4 regions of the Virgibacillus sp. 6R genome follow, and region 4 is predicted to be linked to each of the others. Evidence: predicted binding sites of a transcription regulator. Region 4 holds the regulator's gene; each other region holds the start of a gene.
The links. The regulator Rex, encoded in region 4, represses fermentation and respiration genes when NADH is low (regulators of the CRP and FNR family bind a similar motif). The targets are predictions, from matches to a motif close to TTGTGAAATATTTCACAA.
Positions count from the first base shown of each region.

Region 1 (6,083 bases), 590 kb from region 4:
CCTAGTAAGTGCAGTATGCCTTGGACGTTTATTTTTCCTAAAAAGACAATGCAACAAGAGCCAAATTTCAAAGAAGGTAAGTTGCGAAGTACATCACTAAACGAAATCTGAATTTTGAAGCTGTCGTATTTTTGAGAAGGAAAATGGAAGGCTTTAAGCAATAGATAACCGCAACTGGTGATAAAAGGTATTAAATAAGCTATCTCTATTTATCTGTAAGCAACAGAATTTGCAGGAAAACAATAGGTAACTGGAGAAGGAGGATACGATGGATAAGCGGACATTAGTTATGAACATGGATTTAAAGGAAGCACATGTAAATAGGATACAACAAGCACTTCCAAATTGGAGAATAGTCGCGAACAAAGAATTGGAAGAAGTAAGGGACGATTTAAAAGAGGCGGAAATTATCTTACACTGGAAAAAGGCGATCGAGCCTATTGTACTTGCCGAAAATAAGCGTCTAAAGTGGGTACAAACATGGAGCGCTGGAATTGATAACCTTCCATTAATCAAGTTGCAACAACATAATGTTCTTGTAACGAGTGCAAATGGTGTTCACGCTTATCCCATTTCGGAAACTATTTTTGCACTAATTTTGGGGCTCACTCGAAAAATTCATACCTATGTTAGGCAACAGCAAGAGAAAAAATGGTACCATGCACGTTTAAAACAAGAAATTCATCATAAAACAATTGGAATCATTGGTGTTGGGGCCATTGGATTGGAAACAGCTAAAATTGCTAAAGCATTTGGAATGAAGGTACTTGGTGTACGCCACTCGGGAAAGCCTACCGATTACGTTGATCAGATGTACAAGCCAGAACAGCTCGATCAAGTACTTTCCCAAAGTGACTTTGTTGTGATTACATTACCATTAACCGACGCAACGAGAAATATGTTTACAGCTACCCAATTTAAACGGATGAAGGATTCGGCGATACTAATCAACATTGGTCGAGGTGCTATTGTAAACGAGGGAGATTTGCTTCAAGCCTTACAGCAAAATGAGATCGCAGGTGCAGGATTGGATGTGTTCGCCTCCGAACCCTTACCTGCGAATAGTCCGCTATGGGAGATGGAAAATGTCATCGTTACACCCCATACGGCAGGCTCAACCGAGCATTATGACGAGCGCGTCATCGATGAAATCTTTCTGCCTAATCTACAACATTACCTCAAAGGGGAAATACCAACAGTCAATCTCGTTAATTTTGAAAAGGGGTATTAGATAACGTGGCTACCCCTTATAAGGGGATAGCTACCATTATGTAAAGAAAAGGAGAAGTAGAAAAAGATGCATTTACTATGGGACTTTGATGGAACCCTTATCAATACATATCCGAGTTACACAAAGTGTTTCAAGCAAGTTTTAACAAAAACGGCAACCGAGAATGAAATTTATAGGCAGTTAAAGAAGTCCTTTTCCCATGCGATCGCATATTTCCAAATGACAAAGGAACAGGAGGTAGAGGTGCGTCGTCTTGTAGATAACATGAAGCCAGAGGAGGTGGAACCATTTCCCGGCTTAGAGGGAGTTTTGCAGGCAGCAGAGGTAAATGTCATAATGACACATAAAGATCGTAAAAATGTGGAACGCATCTTAGGCTACCACGGATTAACTTCTTATTTTAAGGATATGGTCACGAGCGATGACCAATTTCCACGTAAGCCAGATAGTTCCTCCTATGCTTATTTACACAACAAACATCAAATTGATGTAGCGATAGGCGATCGAGAAATTGATTTGCTACCGGCCAAGGAATTAGGCATCAAGACGTGCAGCTTTCAAAATAAGCAAGCTGATGCAGATTTTCATATAAGCAACTATCATGCATTCTTGGATACGGTTAAGCTATAGCACCTATTTTAAAAAGGAAGGGAAATAAAGATGCGCTGTAAGTCATCTCTTCCTTTTATAATGATAGAAATGATGGAATGAAATAACACTTGAGCTGTTTGATTGCTAATAAAGCTATAATTTGCTATATGTATGAAAAAAACATCTTTCCTTCATCCTAAATATACGTTACTATTTATTAGTACGGATGTTAATAGGACATAGAAGATAGATATAATGTAGTCCTCTTACTTTATTAAAATACGTGAGGACTACCATTTTTAACAGTATAAATGTGAATTATTTCACATTAAACAGCTTTATTACAGCATAAAACAAAAGGAGTAATCATAATGGAAAGTCAACCAATCGAACAAGCGGTAAATCTTGCTTTAAAAAAGAAAGCATTACTAAATACTTCACTTATAAAATATTTGCTAAAAGCAGCTTTAGCAGGTGTATATGTAGGGATAGGATTAATACTATCCTATAGGTTAGCAGAAGGTTATTTTGATATTCATTCACCTACTGCAACGATAATGGCTTCCATTTTTTTTGGAGTTGCCCTTGTGTTGATTATTTATGGTGGCGCGGAATTATTTACTGGTAATACGATGTATTTTACGATGAGTACGCTACGAAAACAGACAACCGTTAAGGACACATTGCAAAATTGGCTGGCTTGCTATAGTGGAAACTTAATCGGAGGAATTTTCTTTGCCTTATTAATTGTTGGGACAGGATTATATGCTTCAGCAGAGGACAGTCATTATTTAATGAAAACAGCTGCTGCCAAGATGGATTTAAGTATATGGGCACTATTTTTTCGGGGGATTTTATGTAATTTAATCGTCTGTTTAGCTGTTTGGATTCCGATGCATATAAAAGGCGATGGCGCCAAAATATTAGTGACAATGCTTTTAGTGTTTGGTTTTGTTGCTTCTGGATTTGAACATAGTGTAGCAAACATGGTAACTTTTTCGCTGGCGTTAACAGCACCTCACCCGGAAACGATTACCTTCCTAGGAGCGATTTATAATCTAATCCCTGTGACGATAGGAAATATTGTTGGTGGCGGATTCTTTTTAGGCGGTGTCTATGCTTATTTAGCCTCACCTGATAAACAGTATAAACAGTCAAACCGAGTAGCGGGGGAAAGAAAACTTGGGTAAAGGCTTGAATAAGGTGAGTCCGAAGATAAAGCCATGAACATAAGCAAAAGGTGATATACTAAAGAGCTAAAATAGTTGCACGTGCATTTTATTACAGTGCAAAAAATGGCTAACAGATACATCATTTGACGTTTGTAACATATGAACAATAAGCCGCATGAACTAGTTGGGTGGTACTTTGATTCATGTGGCTTATTTTATAAAAGAACTTGGTCCAACCTCTATCGCTGTAAGAGAAGGCATCGGCCCCCCGCTCGTGACAAGCGCTCTTTAGCTGCCTCCGCTACTTGCTGCGGCTTGACTCTTTTCAATCGCATTGACACCCATGACGACAACAATGAATTCTTCCATCGATAAACGATCTGTATGGTTTATGAGTTCATACGCAGGAGAAGAAAAAAAGCTACTGACACGAGTGAAGGAAGCTACTATTTCCCGTTCCTGCTCACCTGTCATTGTGAATGTTTTGGAGAAAACAGGTGAGGTAATCGTGTATTCATGTCCATTCTTTAAGGTATACGTGTACTTTTTTTTAAAGGAAAACCAGTTCGCTTTTAACGTTCCGATTATTTCTGCAGTTGCATCGATGACAACCCATTGACTAGAAAAGGAGCTTTTAAACTTTCCTTCTGCAAGCCTTGTGCCTTGACTATCATACACGTTAATACTAGATGAGAAAGCTGTTTTTAAATCTAAGTCACCGATTTTTTCATTATGATGGTTCCTAATTGCTGTTCTTCCTGCTGAAAAAAAATTATCTTCTATATAGATCTTGTTCTCCATATGATCCTCCCTCTATTTTAGGGCTTCGACCTGTATACCACGCAAACGTACGTTGGACCATGTCAATGGGGATATTATATAAGGCATTGACATGAATGGGTTTGCTGCGATTTGTTGTTTCTATGTCTGCCAGACCAAAGCGTTTTTGAATTAAATTTTGCTCAAGCTTAAATTCAATGATTTTCTCGCGGGTTGTAATACTTGTTGTAATGAAGAAACCTCCTGTTCGGATTTGCAATATTTCTCCATGAATCAAATAGCAGGTAAAATAATAATCTAGTATTCTTGATGCAATCGTTAACAGGAACAAAATAATCGAGACTGGCCACCACTTTGGAAAGAAAATGACAATTATGGCTGTACCAGTAATCCAAAGCAATGGGATTTGACATATTCTTGCAACTAAAGATTTCTTCGGCAGCTGCTCCATACCCGCTTTTATTGCAAATTCAGGCAGTATTTCCTCAATCATGTGGTGAGCTCGATTTATTGGTAAAAAGGGATAAAGTGAGTTTATTTCTTCACCGGAAAGGTCAACGCCACCAGCACTGATTAGCTTTACCTCTGCTATCCGAAGCATACGTTTTAACAATGATTGTTCAATATGAGCGGCTTGCACATTTTGCTTGCGAATAGAAAAATGCTGCTCATTCCATACCCCTTTACGAATATATATCCTCTCTTGGTCAGAGGAAATCTCATAGCGTCCATATTTTAAATATGTGCGAACTAATCCAAATCCAATCGCGATTATAATAAACATAAAAATAAGTACACTAAGCCAAAACCATGATTCTCTTAGAAAATGAAAAATCTTTTCACCTGTTTCTGATAAGTCATATACTTCATCAATATTACTCAGCAGTGAAGCTAGTACAGGAATGAGTAATAAGTAGCTAAAGGATAATGCAGATGCTTTTAAAACATCTTTTTTAGTAGGGTTAAAGTGAACAATTCTTTTATCTTTCATAACAGGTTGAGCGTTGGAATCAGCCGTTTCTGTTTCATTTGTTTCTGTTGTTTCAGGCTCCTGACCTTGCTGTTTTGTATAATAATCCAAAACATGTTCGATCTGTTCTGCTTCTTGCTTCGAAATAGCGGTAAAAGTAAATGATGAATCCTCATCTTCTGCACCCGTTTCTAACGTAAGTGCTGTTAAGTTAAGTGGTCGTAAATAAAATGGTGTATTTGTCTGGACATTTTGTATGCGATCAAAAGGGATTTGATGCTGTTTTCGTGTAAAGATGCCTTGTTTTATTTCAATAAAGCTCTCGTTTACGCTATACGTTGTGCGCCACCATGTTATGATTACCGAGAAAACTTTATAAATAAGATAGACAAAGAACAGGATTCTACCTATTTCAACCCATGTTGCCGTGGAAGATAAATTAATTACAAATAAGAAAATAAATATGAAAAAAATATCTTTCAATGAGGCAATAAAGGATACGAGCATCATCATTGGGTGCATGCGTTTATTTGTTTCCATTAGTTCTCCACTTCCTTAATTTTGGCGAGTGCAGCGATTTCATCACGAATGGTTTTTGCTTCATCCTCCTGTATAGCAGGGATTTCATGGGTAGACGCCATTGTTCCAATGGAAACACTAGATAGTCCATACTTTCGCAAAATCGGACCTTGCTTTAAGCTGACATATTGAATTTTCGTCATCGGTATAACTTGATGTTCCATATTCCATTTTCCGTGCTTTAGTTGAACAAAATCCTTGTTTATTCCATAACGCCAATACTTTTGTAGTAGAATCGGTTCAAAAAACACGCTCCAAATAGCAGAAATAATATCAAGTCCCAGTAATATCCATAATACGTAACCAATCCAACCATACCATTCAAAATTGGCATGAAGGGTAAGCAATACGATGATAATGATTAAGAAAATAAAATGTCCAATCGTGTTGGTGATACGCCATACGTTAATTGCATGTTGTGAAATTTTCTGTTTTGGTTCTTCTATATGTTGGTACATAAAAGCTCCCTTCCTTTACGGTGGTGTATTGCGAAGTTTTTCCTTAAAAAATGAAATGTGACATCGTTATGGAAAACATGGATTTGTTTGGAATTTGTTCCTATCTATGTAGTACGTTGTACGTTTTAAAGAGGGATTTAGTTTCGAATTTATTATTAGTATCTATGTTATGTGAAGGTAATACTTAAGGTTTTTGTTTTCCTTATAAGTCTTTCTATACCATATTAATTTGTTTTGTCCTTTCATTAATCACTCGTCAAGCGCCTGCTTACATGTAACAACTAATTAAAAATTGCTTCAAT
Region 1 covers NZ_CP017762.1:2,181,534-2,187,616, reverse strand. The annotation lists gene BKP57_RS09890 (SLAP domain-containing protein) at 1-111, shown strand, start outside; gene BKP57_RS09885 (D-2-hydroxyacid dehydrogenase) at 269-1,231, shown strand; gene BKP57_RS09880 (HAD-IA family hydrolase) at 1,298-1,861, shown strand; gene BKP57_RS09875 (formate/nitrite transporter family protein) at 2,194-3,012, shown strand; gene BKP57_RS09870 (LURP-one-related family protein) at 3,283-3,795, opposite strand; gene BKP57_RS09865 (PH domain-containing protein) at 3,767-5,284, opposite strand; gene BKP57_RS09860 (PH domain-containing protein) at 5,284-5,781, opposite strand.
Region 1: BKP57_RS09875 (formate/nitrite transporter family protein) is a predicted target of Rex. The motif match lies at 2,134-2,151, and genes of this name have one in related genera.

Region 2 (6,083 bases), 1.2 Mb from region 4:
TTTATAATCTCGTTCAACCACGTGAATTTGTGGCATCGTTTTGCCTGGAATCGGTTCGCATTCTCCTTTGGACCAATCCTTAATTTCCCCAAATGTTTGTGCCATTTCTTGAGGTGTATCATGGTTTAATGGAGTAGCGACTACCTCTTTTATCGAATCCATATCGATAGATTTTGCTAAGTCAGAAACTGCTTTTGCTAATGCCTTAAATATATCCCAATCCGACTTTGCTTCCCATGGTGAAGCAATCGCTGGATTAAATGGATGTACAAACGGATGCATGTCCGTACTCGATAGGTCATGCTTTTCGTACCATGTGGCCGCCGGTAAAATCACATCTGAGTATAGTGCTGTGCCAGCCATCCGAAAGTCCAAATTGATTAACAGGTCTAATTTTCCTTCAGCTGCCTTATCCCGCCATTTTATTTCTTCTGGGCGTATCGTATCTTCATCCGTATTTAACAACCCATGTGACGTTCCTAATAAGTATTTCAGAAAATATTCGTGTCCTTTACCTGAACTGGAAATCAAATTAGCTCGCCAGACAAATAAATTTCTCGGAAAATTGACAGGATTATCTGGATCTTCTATGGCAAATTGCAGCTTTTGTTGCTTTAATTGTTCTGCGACATATTGACCAATTTGCTCAGTCGTACTATTTCCTTTGGCTATTGCTTGTTTATACAATTCAATCCCATTTTGATTAAATGTAGGATAAGACGGCAACCAACCGAGCCTAGCAGCTAATACATTGTAATCACCGTGGTGATCATATCTTGCTTTATCTACATGTGCTGCAACGAGATCACTCACTGGTGTCTCTTCAAATCGCCATTGGTTTGTAGCGAAATAGAAAAAAGAAGTTCCATTTTGCAACTTTGGAGTCCCGCCCCAATCTTTGGCTGTAGCTATTTGCGTCCAGCCTTCTACAGGGCGTAATTTTTCCTGTCCTACATAGTGAGCCCATCCTCCTCCATTCACTCCTTGGGCGCCGACCATTAACACAAGATTGACAATTGCGCGATAAATGGTGTCAGAGTTGAACCAATGGTTAATGCCTGCTCCCATAATAATCATTGATCGACCGTTTGTGTCAATAGCATTCCGGGCAAACTCTCGAGCTATTTTTATAACTAATTTCCGATCTACGCCACTGATTTCCTCTTGCCAAGCTGGCGAGAAGGGTGCAATCGCATCATACGTGCTAGCAACCTCACCACCGATGCCTCGGTCCACCCCATAATTTGCCAGCATTAAATCGTAGACCGTTGTAACATATTCCCGCTTCCCATCTAGCTCCAATTCCTTCACGGGAACTGCCCGTTTTAATAGTTTTTTTGTCGTATTGTCAAAGTAAGGCATATCTACATTTACTACTTTATCTTCTAAACCTAAAAAGCTTAAGATGGGTTCAATTGGTTCTCCTGTTAGTTCGTCTACCAGTAAGAGATTCCATTTTCCTTCATCACTCCAGCGAGATCCCATCGTTCCTTGTGGAATAGCAAAGTCACTGGTTCGTTGGTTATACATAGCTGGCTTCCATTCGCTATGTCTACATGCTTTTTTTAAATCTTTCGCATGCAAGAAACGATCCGCCAGAAAATGCTGTTTACCTTTTTTCAAACGAACTATAAATGGAAAATCCGTGTATGTTTTGGCATATGTCTCAAAATATGGAGTCATTTCCTTATCGTAAAACTCATTTAAAATAACATGTCCCATTGCCATGGCAACAGCTCCATCACTTCCCTGCCTCACGGACAACCAATCATCCGAAAACTTCGTCGACTCCGCATAGTCGGGGCTAACAGAAACGACCTTAGTCCCTTTGTAACGCGCTTCTGCTAAAAAGTGAGCATCCGGGGTACGCGTCAATGGTACATTGGATCCCCATGTTATGATATAGCCTGCATTAAACCAATCGGAGCTTTCTGGTACATCCGTTTGGTCTCCCCAAATTTGCGGTGATGCTGGAGGAAGATCTGCATACCAATCATAAAAGCTTAACATTGGACCACCTATTAATGACATGAACCTACTTCCAGCAGCATGACTAATCATCGACATTGCCGGAATCGGTGAAAAGCCAACATTACGGTCTGGACCATATTTGATTACCGTATAAAGAACCGAAGCGGCAACTAGCTTTGTTACTTCTTCCCAATCAGCACGAACTAAGCCACCTTTTCCTCTAGCAGTTTTATACTTAGCTGCTTTATCTTTATTTTCTACAATACTTCGCCAAGCTTCTAAAGGATGGTTGTATTCTTTTAATGCTTCTCTCCATAATTGTAATAATTTTTTCCGAACATACGGATATTTCACTCGGAGAGGACTGTAAAGATACCAAGAAAAGCTAGCTCCCCTCGGACAACCACGTGGTTCAAATTCTGGCATATCTGGTCCAGTTGTAGGGTAGTCCAAATGCTGCCCTTCCCACGTAACGATTCCATCTTTCACGTAAATATTCCAACTGCATGAACCCGTACAGTTCACACCGTGTGTAGAACGAATAACCTTGTCATGTTGCCACCTATTTCGGTACACTCGTTCCCAATCTCTATTTCCTTCTTGTAGCTGGCTATGATTATTTGCATACGTTTCTTTTGGTTTCAAATAGTTAAGTCGTCGCCAAAGCGGTGAGCGTTTCCTCTTCATGGGCTATCCCTCCAATGAATCTCTTTAAACTCATTTAATCACCACTTCTTATGAAAAGATGTGATATACATCACACCCTCGGAATAAAAAAATTTATATGATAAATATAATTTAAACGAGAGAGGAAGGAACGGTTATGTTAAAAAAATCAGGTCTTCAGCTTTCCTTGCAAACTTCCAGTCTAATTATCGGCTTTATGGTATGGGTATTAATCTCTTCCTTGATGCCCAGTATGAAAGAAGATATTCCATTAACTGCTGGACAAGTCTCGTTAGTTACGGCTATCCCGGTTATTTTAGGTTCCGTCCTACGTGTTCCTATTGGGTTCTTTACCAATCGATATGGCGCAAGGATTATCCATATTATTTGTTTCTGTGCGCTACTGCTCCCGGTCTTCTATATAAGTCTTGCTAATTCGTTTATAGATTTAATTATCGGAGGATTTATAATTGGTGTGGGCGGAGCTACTTTTTCCATTGGGGTAACCTCTTTACCAAAATATTACCCAAAAGAAAAGCATGGATTAATCAACGGAATATACGGCGTAGGGAATATTGGTACGGCTATTACTACTTTCTTAGCACCGGTTATTGCCCATTCCTTTGGCTGGCAAAGAACGATTCAATTCTACCTTGTACTTATACTCTTGTTTCTTATCTTCAATATTGCATTTGGCGATAAAAAAGAATCCAAGGTTAAAACATCAATGGTTGAACAAATAACCAAGGTATATAAGAATTCTACCCTATGGTTTCTAAGCCTATTTTATTTTATAACGTTTGGCGCATTTGTTGCATTAACTGTATTTTTACCTAACTTTTTAGTTACAAATTTTGCATTGACATCTATTGATGCAGGTGTGCGAACCGCCGTCTTTATTGCAGTTGCAACATTTCTTAGACCAGTAGGTGGATGGCTAGCAGATAAATTTAATGCCTATTATATACTCATGGCTGTATTTGTTGGTGTAGCCATTTCTGGTATTCTATTATCATTTTCACCAAATATTCATTGGTATACGTTTGGCTCTCTTTCCGTTGCCATAAGTGTTGGAATCGGCAACGGAACCGTATTCAAGCTGGTTCCATTATACTTCTCAAAACAAGCTGGGATTGTTAATGGTATCGTGGCAGCAATGGGAGGATTAGGTGGGTTCTTTCCCCCAATTATATTAACCACCGTTCATAATATAACGGGGCATTATGCCATCGGATTTATGGCACTTTCCCAATTTGCTTTCATAAGCCTAGTAATTGTTATATTCATGTATTACCAAGAACAAAGAGATCTAGAAAGAAAAGTATTCGAAGGAACCTCAGAAGGGATTATGATAACGAACATCCATGGGGAGATTCAATATGTTAACCCTGCCTTTACAAAGATGACAGGGTACAGTAAAGAAGAAGCAATCGGGAAGAGACCTAGCCTTTTGCATTCTGGAAAACAGGATAAGTCTTTTTATGAACTAATGTGGCAAGATATAAATAAACATGGTTATTGGCAAGGAGAAATATGGAACAAGCGGAAAAATAGTGAAGTGTATAAAGAATGGTTACATATAAGCACCATTAAAAATAATGCTGGACAAATAAAATACTACGTTGGCATGTTTAATGATTTATCTATGTATAACCGACCAATAATCAGCGATAAAAATGTTTCTTCATAATGAAAATAATTAAGAGGGCGTTCCTATGTCTATTTATAAGACTTGTAGGAGCCTTCTTTTGTATGCATTTCTTTGTTTTTACGTAAACTTTTGGCTTTTTGAGCTAACCCATTTTCATACTATCGTAAATAAAATGAAATACGGGACCAAATATATACGAATTTGTTTTTGCTTCCATTAATGAAGGGTATGGAATAATAGATACGTAATTATTATGGGAAAATTCAAACTGTAATACAGTACGTATACATGATTGGAGGTAACAACAATGAAAAAGCGGCGAAAGATGATACGAGCTGTTAAGTATACTGGAGCAATCGTTTTAACTATCGGGATTTTAATATTTTTATATGGTTTCTTTATAAGTGACAGAAGCTATATAACAGGCATCGGGATCGGTACTGTTATGGGCGCAGGCTTCCTCTTTATAATGGGTATTTTTTTTGCAGCAACAGAAGAATCATTGAAAGAAAGATTAAGTAGATGGAGAAATAAATTTAGACGAAAAAATAAATAGACGGGGGAGTGCCCCCCCTTCCATTATTCATCCGCTTACATCATATGCAGTAATTCTAAGCCCTCGCTTATGAAACTCTTAAATAATTCTGAAATATGTAAGCGAAAAAACCAACAATGGTGGATAAATAAAAATATAGCTATCAGTCTATTGGCTGATCATTTTTGCTAAAATCGGCTAATAGGTAAAGAGATATGAGGCTTATCATTACAAGAAATGCACTACTATAGACAATAGCTATAATTTCATTTTAGGAGGATAGAATGGTAAAATAGTGATACAGAATCACTCTTTTTAACAAAGAAAGCAGGTGACAGCATGGCAGACTTCTCACATTTCAATGAACATGGAAGGGCTAAAATGGTTGATATTTCTGAAAAAAATGAAAGTGAAAGAAAGGCAATCGCCCGGTCAAGTGTAAATATGAATAAAATGGTTTATGAAAATATTGTCGAACAAAAGAATAAAAAGGGAGATGTACTGGGGGTAGCTCAAATAGCTGGTATCATGGGAGCAAAGCAAACATCATCCCTCATTCCGATGTGTCATCCGATACCGATTAGCAGTGTAGACCTTTCATTTACTTGGGTTGAGTTAGATGCATATGATATGTATCAGTTAGTTATCCAAGCTGAGGTTAAAACAGTCGGTCCAACAGGAGTAGAAATGGAGGCGTTAACCGCAGCCGCCACCGCAGCATTAACTGTTTATGATATGTGTAAGGCGATCGATAAAGGGATGACGATTGGACCAACCTTTTTGCAAGAAAAAAGCGGTGGCAAAAGCGGCGATTATCATAGGGGCACAAACTAGCTACGTATTACATCAGTAAAGCGGAAATATTGTTCACGTAGCAGGGATAATTTTCTCCCTGCTATTTTTTATGCTCTTTATTTCTCGTTAATCCGTTCATTAAGAATAATAAAACAAACGAAAAACCAATACTGATAAGCGCATAATAGGCTGCGATTTCTATTTTTCCCGATTCAATTGCAAGATAAATTGCGGTTGGGATGGTTTGTGTCTTCCCCGGAATATTCCCAGCAAACATTAGCGTTGCTCCAAACTCGCCAAACGCCCTCGTAAAGCTTAAAATAAACCCAGTCGCAATGGACCGGTAAGATAATGGAATTGTAATGAAAAATAACAATTTCCAACTCGACGCTCCGTCTACCTTGGCCGCGCCGCGAATATTATCGTCAACCATTTGGAATCCTGTTTTAAGTGATTGATACATGA
Region 2 covers NZ_CP017762.1:2,821,059-2,827,141, reverse strand. The annotation lists gene BKP57_RS12900 (nitrate reductase subunit alpha) at 1-2,658, opposite strand, end outside; gene BKP57_RS12895 (nitrate/nitrite transporter) at 2,795-4,327, shown strand; gene BKP57_RS12890 (hypothetical protein) at 4,596-4,844, shown strand; gene moaC (cyclic pyranopterin monophosphate synthase MoaC) at 5,163-5,657, shown strand; gene modB (molybdate ABC transporter permease subunit) at 5,719-6,083, opposite strand, start outside.
Region 2: BKP57_RS12895 (nitrate/nitrite transporter) is a predicted target of Rex. The motif match lies at 2,717-2,734, and genes of this name have one in related genera.

Region 3 (6,083 bases), 2.2 Mb from region 4:
AAAAATCCAATAAAGCAATCTTCAATCAGTGAGGGTTTTCATTCCCCCCACTGATTGTTAGACGAACGAATCAGGCATTTAGGTGCTGTTATCTCCCACTTAGACTTGTTGCAGTACAGATTATCCAACTTCTGAAATGGGAGTCTTACAGCACCTTATATACGGAATAAAAAGATTAACAATTTAAGAAGACGCTTAGGAAGTAAGTTTGGTAATATATATAGCAAAGAACAGGGTAAATAGGTTATGTTCATACGTCAAAGCTTCCTCTACCACCCTTGGAACGGCATGTTTTTTATGAAAATTTCTTTTTACGACGATAAATAATAAAAAACGCCGCCACCATAACACCTATATATGCCACGGTCCATAAATAAACACAGAAAATGCCATGAAGGTCTAATGGCTCTCTCATAAGTAGAGCCATTTCTGAAACTGGCGGAAGGATAAATAATATGTATTTCCAATATCCCGGTATTAGTTGTTCTAACCCTAAAGAGGCAATGGACACAATAAGCATGAAGCTGAGTCCTAACCAGGAATTTATCTTTTTAGCAATGATTGCTCTAGAAAATACTCCACTTAAGGTAATTGCAACCATTCCTAATAAACAATGCCTTGCAAATCCAATTCCAAGCTCCTGCAACGTTACCTGCTTGGAAAACATCCCAAATACAAGAGGATAAAATATAGAAACAAAAGCTAACAGAGCCACAATACAACCTGCGGCTAGGTACATACTGCAAAAATATTTTTTATCGTTTCCAGCATGGAGAATGGTTACTTGTTGTTGGACTATATCTTCTGTATGGAAAAAACGAAGGGAAATCCAGGCTGCAATGATATACAAATAGATAGCTGTCGCTCCATAGCTTGCTAAAACGGGATTAGGATAGATAGAATAATTGACTACTAGGATCATAATAAAAATGCTCATTGGCGCAACGTAATTATAAGATTTAATGTAAGCTATTAAATGATACACAATTAAAGCTTTCATTCCTTTACCCCCTCTCTTTATTAAAAACGTCAATCTGTCTAGTTTGCGTAACAGAAATTATGGAAACACCAGCTTGAATCAATTGAAGAATCATTTCATCGCTTTTTAACGGGTGTACTTTGAATATAACTTTATTTGCAAGTATTTGCATCGCATTTATTTTGGGGTTGTTGTCAAATTGCTTCAGTACTAAATAGTCAGCTGGAAGGGTCGTTTCAATCGTAACTGGGTTTTCTTTTGTTGCTAAAATTGTTTCAGTAGCTTCCATGAACTTGCCATTTCGCAAATGGACGATACGGTCTGCAAGTCGTTTTAAAAGTATATCGTCATGACAGGTGAATATGATGGTCAGTCCTTTTTCTTTTAGCTCATATAAAATAGACTCGACTTCTAATTGAGCGGTATCATCCAAACCCGATAATGGCTCATCTAAAATTAGCAGACGGGGAGAATGTAACAATGCTTGCATGATGTTTACTTTTTGCCTCATTCCTTTAGAATAGAGCTTCATTACTTTAGACGTTGCTTGTAAACCAAATTGCTTGAGAAGTTGGCGGGCTCTCTTCTTCGATGTTTCACGGGATAGCCCTTCAATCCTCCCTAAATGATAAAGGTAGTCAAATGCTGTAAACGACATATTTACCGGAAATTGTTCTGGTACATAGCCAATACGACAATTATCACGTTGAATAGTACCACTCGAAGGATGCGTAATCCCAGTTAAAAGCCGAAGCAGCGTGCTCTTCCCTGAACCATTCGTACCAATAATTGCTACTGCTTCGCCTTGACAAAAGGTAAAGTCGATATGATCTAAAATACAATTATTATTCACTTTTTTGGAAACATTCTTTCCTTGAATCAGTATCCCCACTTCACCGTACTCCCTTCTTTTTCACCGTTTGCTTCTACGGCCATTTTATTTGATTTATACTGGATAGCTGGATCGAGGCTCGCTCGAGCTCTCTACTTAGTGCCCATCAGCTTGTGAGTTAAACGTTCGGTTTGCTTACTTACTCGATCTGACTTAACTATTCCCCTTACTCGGTTGCTCGATCTAGCTTGAGGCTTGAATACTATGCTTGGTTGCTCGTTCTTACTTGTGACTTAACTATTCGCCTTGCTTATACTGTGTTGTGTACTTGCTTTACACTATTTCTTCTGTAAATAGCACCTTTTGTGAAAATAATAATCTCGATTACTATACCTATTGTTCATAATTTTTCCTATTCTCCATCTAGATTGATTATCTTCCGATTGATATATGGTTAAATATAGCTTATTTGTGGTATAAAATAAACTATAGCTTAATAATTGTTTTATATTAGCTGTTGATGTACGTTATAATTATTTAAATGAGGCGCGAATTTTCTTTATCCTATTTTGTTGCTGCTAAATTTAATACCAATTGTTACTAAACCTAGATAAATAAAAGGAGGCTGAGACATTTTATGCCTAGTGGAACGAAGAAGGTTACCCTAAATGTGCCAATTGAACATGTGTGGAATTTTGTTAGCGACATGAACTATTGGGCGCCATTAGTACCTGGTTATATTGATCATGAAATTATCAACGATAAGGAATCGACATGGACGTTCAAAGGCGACCTCGGTATCGTTCATAAGAAAGTACATTTAAAGGTGATTATCACCAAATGGGAAAAGCCTGAAAAAGTAACATTTGACTTGAAAGGCTTAAGTGAAAAATTTACCGGTAGTGGAGCATTTAATGCCAAGGCTATTAACGCTGACCAGACGAAAATGACCGGCCATTTGGATATCAAAGCAGGGGGAATAATGGGACCTGTGATCAATCCAGCGTTAAAATCATTTGTTCCTAAAATGACTTCAGAATTAACGGAAGCTATTTCTCAAGAAATAACCAAACGCCAAAGTTTTTCGTAAACTTTTGGACTAAGAAAATAGTCAGAACAGTCATCCAAACGATTTATTTAACAGTAAAAACTCCATGAATTGGGGTTTTCTCTTATTTCCTACTATTTTTAATTAAACAGAAGCGGATATGTGACTTCAGTTGAATCTTCCACTTATCTTCTGAGCTTCCCTACTTACTATGGAATAGCAAGTCTTACTGCAAATTGCATGCATAAAAAACGAGCGGATTTCTCCATACACGAGAAGCCCGCTCATACCTCTTTAAACCTTCACTTGACTACTATTCATGTAATGACGGATATGACCACCAACTCCAGAAAGCTTTATTTTAGCTGGGTCAGCGTCTACATCAAGTTCAAAATCTGTTCCATCCTTAGGCAATTTTGCTTCAAAGATTTGTTCATACTCTTCCACACTCACTTCTTTTCTCGACGCGAGTAAATCCTGATGTTGTTTCGTGTTTAAATGGACTTGATAATTAGGTTGCAGAAGACCAGTAAAGAACTCTCCAACAGCTCCAGAACCATAGCTAAACAACCCTATTCTATCACCCGCATTTAGATTGCTTTGATGTTCAAGCAATGACAGAAAGCTTAAATATAAAGAGCCTGTATAAATATTACCGACATGTTTATTATAAATTTTACTGTATTCCAGGTTTTCCAGTAAGCGATCTTTATCTGTTTCAGTGCCTTGATCATAAATAGTACGTAAAGCCTTTAATCCCATTTTTGTATATGGAAGATGGTAACAAATAGCAGCAAAGTCACCAATACCTAACCCTGTTTTTTGTTTATATGCATTCCAAATTTTTTCAAAGAACGACAAGTACATTTCATTCGAAAGTTTCCCATCTACCTGTGCATATTCCGAATAAACCGGACGCCAAAAATCCATCACATCCTCTGTTAAATAGGACGACGGCTCTTCAAGTGCCAAAATTTTTGGATCCTTACTAATGATCATGGCAACTGCGCCAGCACCTTGTGTCGCCTCACCGCCAGTTCGAAGCCCGTATCTCGCAATATCTGAAGCTAATACTAAAACCTTACTGTCTGGATTTAAAGCAATATGCCCTTTTGCCATTTGAATACCAGCAGTTGCGCCAAAACATGCCTGCTTTACTTCTACTGTTCTCGTATGAGGTTGCAGGTTCAGTAAATGATGAACATAAACCCCTGCTGCTTTTGAGTGGTCAACTCCTGTTTCTGTACCAAATATAACAAAATCAACTGCAGCTCTATCCGCATCATCCAGAATTTCCATTGCTGCGTTGGCAGCTAATGTAACTGCGTCTTGTGTAAGTGGTGCAATAGCCATTTTTTCCTGACCAATACCAATGGTGAATTTTGCCGGTTCTACGTCTCTAGCTTTTGCCAAATTATTCATGTCCACATATAAATGCGGAGCGTAAAAACCTATTTTATCAATCCCTATTTTCATAATAAGCTCCTTTACTTCATACTTGATAACACTTTTTATTTAAGTGACTATTTTCACAATTCATTATAAAAGTTCTACCATAGTACATCATAATATAATCTACTATTAAACACAATATTGGCGCTTCCATTTTTCGATGGAGCTAACAGAGTTAAGCCTTTCATTTTTAAGGATTAGAATTAATTTCAAAAAACAGCTCCCCCTTTCTGGAAACGTTGGAAAGGCGGAGAGTAGAATGAATGTTAGCGATCTCTGCCTCTACCCTTGCAGTTGGAAATCTCCAGTGTAAATTAGGAAGAATTTTCAAGACACAAAAGTTCAAAAAAAGCAGAAGGAGACGCTCGAGTAGTTGTCGCCTTCTGCTTTGTTAACGTGTAACCTATTTATCCTCTTTCTCCTTATCTATAAAATGCAACGCCATCTTTACATTTTTAAACGTATTCATATCTTTAAATGTATCCTGAATAATCACCGTTTTTAATGCCATATCAGGACGAATGCCAGCAAATAATAATTTTTTTCCCATTAATGAAATAAATTGGTGAATCTTTAATAGACGTGATACCGTGTATGTATCTACTTCGTGTAGACCAGATAAGTCAATAATAATATATTCTTCATTCGCTTGTTCCATATAGGTAGATATAGTTGCCATCATTGTTTCCATCCGTTGATCATTCATATTTCCAATGAGCGGCAAGACCGCTACATCATCGCGAATCGGTACAATAGGCGTTGAAAGCTTTTCGATCTCTAACAAACTATTTTGTAATAGTCGTTCGCTCTCCTTCTCATTGGTCACATCTTTTTGCACACCGACGAAGTAATATTTTTGTTCTTCTTCCACCCACATCGGGTCAATCGATAACTCATTCCAAAAGCCTGTCCCGTCTTTCTTATAATTGTATACCTGTATTGTAATCGATTCGTTTGCTTGTATTGCTTTACGAATCCGCTCCAAACTGTAAGGATCTGTTTCTGTTCCTTGCAAAAAGCGGCAATTTTTCCCAACTACTTCATTTTCCATATACCCAGTCAATTCTGTAAAACCTCTGTTTACAAAAATAATCGGATTTTCCTCTAAATTAGGGTCAGTAATAATTAATCCAACCCCAGTATAGTTTAATGCTTTTTCAAATAAATATAATTTTTCATGTCGTTTATTTACCATACTTACAGTCCTCTTTCGTTCATAATCTGCTATTTCTCGATAATTTAATTAGTAATTGGTCGATACAACTTGTGGTAAGGTTTGTTTTTTAGTACACCTGTTTCTTGGTCAATCCCTTGCTGTGTTTTTCTTTTTCTATGTGCATGTTGGTAGGCAGTAGATGCCTGCCAGTTTCGAAAAGCCTCCTCTGTCTGCCACTGAGTCAAGACTATATATATGTCATCTTGTACTGGGCGTAATACGCGAATTGCAACAAATCCTGGCTCATTTTCTATTAATCTAGGCCGGTTTAAAAACCGTTCTTCAAAACGTCTCCTTTTTTCATCATGAACAGGAATACAATTTAAAACAATAATACCCTTTGTTTGTAAAGTATTTGCTTGATCTATAATTTCGTATTTCTTTTTTTGTGCTTCCGAAGCAATCCAAATGTTGTTCCCGATTTCATTTATAGATAATTGTTGCTTCTCGTTTAGCTCTATTATGTTTACTTTCACCGTCAGCATCCTCCCTTGCAGTTCTTAATTTCAGCATAACATATTTTTGCAAAGCTTTAGCAACATAATGAAGTCTCAGC
Region 3 covers NZ_CP017762.1:4,171,503-4,177,585, reverse strand. The annotation lists gene BKP57_RS18885 (hypothetical protein) at 296-1,000, opposite strand; gene BKP57_RS18880 (ABC transporter ATP-binding protein) at 1,005-1,871, opposite strand; gene BKP57_RS18875 (SRPBCC family protein) at 2,449-2,901, shown strand; gene BKP57_RS18870 (hydroxymethylglutaryl-CoA synthase) at 3,154-4,335, opposite strand; gene BKP57_RS18865 (YtvA family blue-light photoreceptor) at 4,715-5,506, opposite strand; gene BKP57_RS18860 (antibiotic biosynthesis monooxygenase family protein) at 5,551-6,003, opposite strand.
Region 3: BKP57_RS18870 (hydroxymethylglutaryl-CoA synthase) is a predicted target of Rex. The motif match lies at 4,377-4,394, and genes of this name have one in related genera.

Region 4 (6,083 bases):
AGCACCGGATGCTACGTTTTTAAGACCTTCACGAATCATGGACTGAGCTAATACAGTTGCAGTCGTTGTACCGTCACCAGCAACGTCATTTGTTTTAGAAGCAACTTCTGATACTAGCTGAGCTCCCATATTTTCAAAATGATCTTCTAGCTCGATTTCCTTTGCAATCGTTACACCATCATTAGTAATAAGCGGTGAACCGAATTTTTTATCTAATACAACGTTACGTCCCTTAGGTCCTAATGTAACTTTTACCGCATCTGCTAATGCATCTACACCACGTAGCATTGCGCGACGAGCATCTTCACTAAATTTAATTTCTTTAGCCATCGATAAGTCCTCCTTTGATTTGTTCAAGTTAGTTCAAATTAAGTATTTTCTATATTTATATCGAGATTAGCTTACTACAGCCAGGATGTCGTTCTCACGAAGAATTAAGTATTCTTTGCCTTCGTATTTCACTTCCGTACCGGCAAATTTAGAGAAAATGATACGATCTCCTTCTTTTACTTCCAAGGCAATTTTTTTCCCATCTTCTGTTACGCGACCAGAACCAACTGCAACAACTTTTCCTTCTTGAGGTTTTTCTTTTGCAGAGTCTGGAAGTACGATACCGCTTGCAGTTTTTTCTTCTTGTTCAACAAGCTCGATAACAACGCGATCTCCTAGTGGTTTAATCATGTGTAGAAAGCCTCCTTAATCCTATTCTCATATTTTTATTAGCACTCGAATCAGGTGAGTGCTAATTCCAATTATTATAATAAATAATTCCAGATAAAAATGCAAGTATGAAAGCATAATTTTTTTATTTTGTTTTTTTACATGCAGTAAAAAAGAAGCATAAACTTTAACGGATAATATGCAATATACCAAACTTTTTAGTCTAATTACCATCATACATATACGTTCAATCTTTCTGTTATATAGAATCATCTATTTATGATAAAATAACATGTACATTCTATGTTATCGTTAATAGATGAGATGAATCAAATATAAACTACTTAAACAATGAATAGTATTTTTGCTGGGTTTTTAACTCCCCATAATAAAATACTGTACGGTTATAAAAACTATACTAAAAAATTCTGTTTTTCTCCATTTGCTTCAAAATACATTAGTTAAATGGACTATTAATTTACTTGCTTTTTCTTCATCCCATTAGGAAAAATCATAAGAAGTATGAATAGAATCTATATGTACACCAAAGAAAAGGAGTCGTTTTATTTTGCCAAAAAGATATTGGTGGGTTATTATTACCTACATTATTACACAGTTTTCTGTCTTTTTAACAGCGAATTTAGTATATAATGCATTTACAGTTTCCAAAGGAGAAGCAATTGTTTATGGATCGATTATCAGTTTTGTATTAGGTCTTATTGTCGTACTGTTCTTGATGAAGCCTGATATGAAGCTAGGATTGCAGCAACGTGATGGTGCTTCTGTTGGAGGGATCATCATCTGGTCACTTTTAGGTGCGTTTATAGCTATATTTAGCCAAGGCATAGCTAACTTTATTCAAACGATGGTATTTGGAGTTGAACCAGGCTCCGAAAACACACAAGGAATCATGGAAATGACTCGAGCTGTCCCTTTATTTATGATCATTCCAATTCTAGCTGCACCCATTTTAGAAGAAATAATTTTTCGCAAAATTATTTTCGGAGGTCTTTATAAACGGACGAACTTTTTTATTGCAGCACTTTTATCTGCAGTTATTTTCGGTTTGATTCACCGTGAACCGCAGCATATTTTAGTTTACGGAACAATGGGGCTCGTGTTTGCTTATTTATATGTGAAAACAAAGCGAATCATCGTTCCCATTTTTGCTCATATGGCAATGAACGGGCTTGTTGTAATTGCACAATACAACATTGATCCCGCAGAACTGGAAAAACAGCTAAATGAACTGCAAACTATTCTCTTTGGTTATTTTTAATTATAGTTAGCGGGAACCAGATACAGCTATGTTCTGGTTCCTGCGCTGTTGTAATAGACAAAGATTTCGATTAATTAAGATTGGACGTAAAATAAGAAAACGTTTTATTGTTGGAGGCTTTAAATTATGAGAGTTTCACCCAAGACAATGGGGATCATCTATCTTATTATGGGAGCATTCTTTACATATGTTGCTATTTTAAGTGTAGACGAGACAATGTGGAATATAACAACGATGGTCTTAGCATTATTTGCTACGCTTGAGACTGGTGTTGGCATCCGTTTACTAGCTATTCACTTTCAGCGCAAACGGAACAACAAGCAGGAATAAGGGGGACACTTCCTTATTCCTGCTTGTTTACTCTAGAAAGCATATAAATTTGTTAGCCCACTGCAGAAAAAGCTATATCCACCTTACTTACTCCTCTTCCTCTTCTTCATCTGTGGTGAGAGGGTAATGTTTTAAGAAATAAACCAATGCTTGTAATTCTACTGCTAAGTCGATATGATGCACTCGAATATTTGGTGGTACAGTAATTCTCGCTGGTGTGAAATTCAATATTCCTTCAACACCCTGTTCAATTAAATGGTCAGCCATACTTTGTGCTTCACTTGCGGGGATAGTTAATATCGCCACTTGAATATCGCCCAATTTATCATCTAATTCCTCAATATGGTACACTGGAACATCACTAATCGTGGTTCCTACTTTTTTAGGGTCGCTGTCAAACGCCATTTTAATTGCTATATTATTGTTTTTCATAAAATTATAATGTAAAAATGCCGTACCTAAATTACCAACACCAATAAGTGCAACATCTGTCGTTTCATCCTGATCCAATGTTTTCCGAAAAAATTCAAGCAAATATTCCACATTGTAACCGTATCCTTTTTTACCTAACGCTCCAAAATACGAGAAATCTCTGCGAATTGTAGCTGAATCAACTTTAACCGCATCGCTGAGTTCTTTTGAAGATACACGCTTTTTTCCTTGATGATTTAAATTGTTTATAAATCGATAATACAGTGGTAAACGCTTTGCAGTCGCTTGAGGTATTTTATTTTGCTCCATCATATTAATTCCTTCCTTTACTTCAATATTGGTTGTTCGTTAAAACATACTATCAACTAATATCTCGGCTCTACCGTTAACATTTTCCTAACAAAATTGTGTATCGCTTACATAAAAAAGCAACAAAAAATACAAAACCAAAGTTCTTATGCTATAGGCAAGGATGCTTCATACTTTAAAATGATTCATTATCTCGATACAAATATCGTCCATTCTAAAACAATGGGCTTTGCGTAAATTTATTCGAATCATTTACACTTCCATATACAAAGAGCCTAATGCACTATTACTCCCTTCCTATCAATTTCTTGTTATTCCTATGTTTAAAAAATGGAAATTAAAGGCAACTTATTCGTCTTTCTTTTTCTTTTTTCATGTAAGCAGGGAAAGGTAGATACCTAAAATAACGTAAAGCTTTTTTATAATATATTTAATCTCTCACTATCTCTCCTTTATTTTAACAGAAATATGGAAATAAGTCGTGACTTAGTTCACAATTATATTGATTGATTTTAGGAAAGTAAGATACACTAGGAGAGATGGGGTGAATATAATGATACTGATGCAAATCAACGGACTCACAAAATCATTTGGTGCTGATAAAATCTTATCAAATATAAAGCTGGAAGTAAAAGACCATGACCGAATAGCAATTGTTGGAAGAAATGGCTCGGGGAAATCTACTTTATTGAAAATAATGGCAGGAGAACTAAGTTACGATCAGGGTGAATTATTCCGACCTAAAGACCTGACAATGGGTTATCTCGCACAACATACGACGCTAGAAACTGAAAAAACGATTTGGCAGGAAATGCTTACTGTGTTTCCTGAATTAAAAAAACAAGAACAACAGCTTCGCTTCATGGAACAGCAAATGGAGCAAGCTACAAACTACAGTCCAGAAGCTTATCAAAAATTATTACATGATTATGACCGCCTACAGCACAGTTATGAACAAAATGGGGGTTATACTTATGAAGCAGATATAAAAGCCGTCTTGAATGGATTGAATTTTCACATGTTTGATTATGACACACCGATTCAAACACTAAGCGGCGGGCAAAAAACAAGGCTTTCATTGGGAAAGCTGTTGTTAAAAAAGCCGCAGTTGCTTATTTTAGACGAACCGACCAACCATTTGGACATTGAAACATTAAACTGGCTTGAAAGTTATCTAAGCAATTATCCCGGGGCTGTAGTTGTTGTATCACACGACCGCTATTTTTTGGATAAAACAGTGTCTATTGTTTATGAAATCTCTCGGCATCAGACAAAACGATACGTGGGAACTTATAGTAAATACTTAGAGCAAAAAGCACTTGATTTTGAAAAAGAATGGAAAGAATATGAAAAGCAACAAACAAAAATTATGAAAATGGAAGACTTTATTCAGCGGAACATTGTACGAGCTTCGACAACGAAGCGAGCCCAAAGCAGACGTAAACAACTGGAAAAAATGGAAATAATAGATAAACCATTAGGTGATGAAGCCTCTGCATCGTTTTCATTTAGGATTAACCGTCGAAGTGGCAATGATGTGCTGAAAATAAACGACTTGTCGTTCCGGTATCCAGGTGAAACAGATTATTTATTTCAACATGTACATCTGCAGATCAACCGAGGAGAAAGAATTGCTCTTGTTGGGCCAAACGGAATTGGTAAAACGACGTTATTAAAAATGGTGACTGGACAACTAAAATCGACTCAAGGAACTATTCAGCTCGGAACCAATGTACAAATCGGCTATTATGATCAGGAACAAGCAAACTTACACTCCTCCAAAACAGTACTTATGGAATTATGGGATGACTACCCAACGACAAATGAGAAAGATATTCGAACCGTACTCGGTAATTTCCTGTTTTCCGGAGATGACGTCTTAAAGACTGTAAATGCTTTAAGTGGTGGTGAAAAAGCGCGATTAGCTTTAGCAAAATTGATGATGCAAAAAGCAAATCTATTAATTCTCGATGAACCTACCAACCATTTAGATATCGATAGTAAAGAAGTATTAGAAGCGGCATTAATCGATTTCCCTGGTACGATCTTATTTGTTTCGCATGACCGTTATTTTATTAATAAAATCGCTGATCAAGTGGCAGAACTGCAAAAATTAAAAACGACGATCTATCTTGGAGATTATGATTATTATTTGGAAAAAAAGGCGGAAGAAGCAGAATTAAAACGATTGAATAAAACACAACAGGATAGTGGCAAAACCTCCTCTGGTGAAAGAAGACTTGATTTTGAACGTGATAAACAAATGCAGCGAGAAGAACGAAAGAAACAAAGGCGAATTGAGGAACTGGAAACAGAAATTGAACAGTTAGAAGGTCAAGTAGAGCGATTGGAAGGCCAGATGGAATTACCAGAAGTATATCAAGATCATGAAAAAGCGTTGGAACTATCGCAAGAGGTAAATCAACATAAACAGAAGATCGATCAATTAATGGAAGAATGGACAATATTGCAGGAAGATTAACTCCCCCACATGACATTTGCTTGTCATGTGGGGGAATTTCAATTTTATATACACGAAGACCGACAATGAATTTTTGTGGATAAAACAGGTGTTATCGTTTCTTATCCACAAGCACTATTTAAATAAATAATCGTTTTGGATAGAGTTTTCCACAGCAATCCGGTAAATCACTCCGAAACCGAGCATCGCTGCCATCACCGAGCTTCCACCATAGCTTACTAAAAGTAGCGGTATTCCTGTTACTGGCATGATTCCTAAAGCCATGCCAATATTTTGAAACACGTGGATAAGCATTAGGCTCATATAGCCAAAACAAGTATACGCAGCAAAGGCAGAGTGTTTATAAATCGAAAGACCAATCATCACCAGTTTGTACAGGAAAATAAAGTACAAAAAGATAACGAGCGCACTGCCGACAAAGCCAAAGCTTTCACCTATAATAGAGAATATAAAGTCAGTTTGCGCTTCGGGAAACGACACTTGCTGATTACCTAACCCTTTGCCAAATAATTGTCCGGAGCCAAGTGCCATAAAGGCCTGATCAAAATGCCATGAGGCATCACTTGCTTCCTGCGTTGGATCAAACCAAGT
Region 4 covers NZ_CP017762.1:1,593,746-1,599,828, forward strand. The annotation lists gene groL (chaperonin GroEL) at 1-330, opposite strand, end outside; gene groES (co-chaperone GroES) at 397-681, opposite strand; gene BKP57_RS07240 (CPBP family intramembrane glutamic endopeptidase) at 1,229-1,939, shown strand; gene BKP57_RS07245 (YdiK family protein) at 2,066-2,269, shown strand; gene BKP57_RS07250 (redox-sensing transcriptional repressor Rex) at 2,357-3,010, opposite strand; gene BKP57_RS07255 (ABC-F family ATP-binding cassette domain-containing protein) at 3,564-5,492, shown strand; gene BKP57_RS07260 (FtsW/RodA/SpoVE family cell cycle protein) at 5,607-6,083, opposite strand, start outside.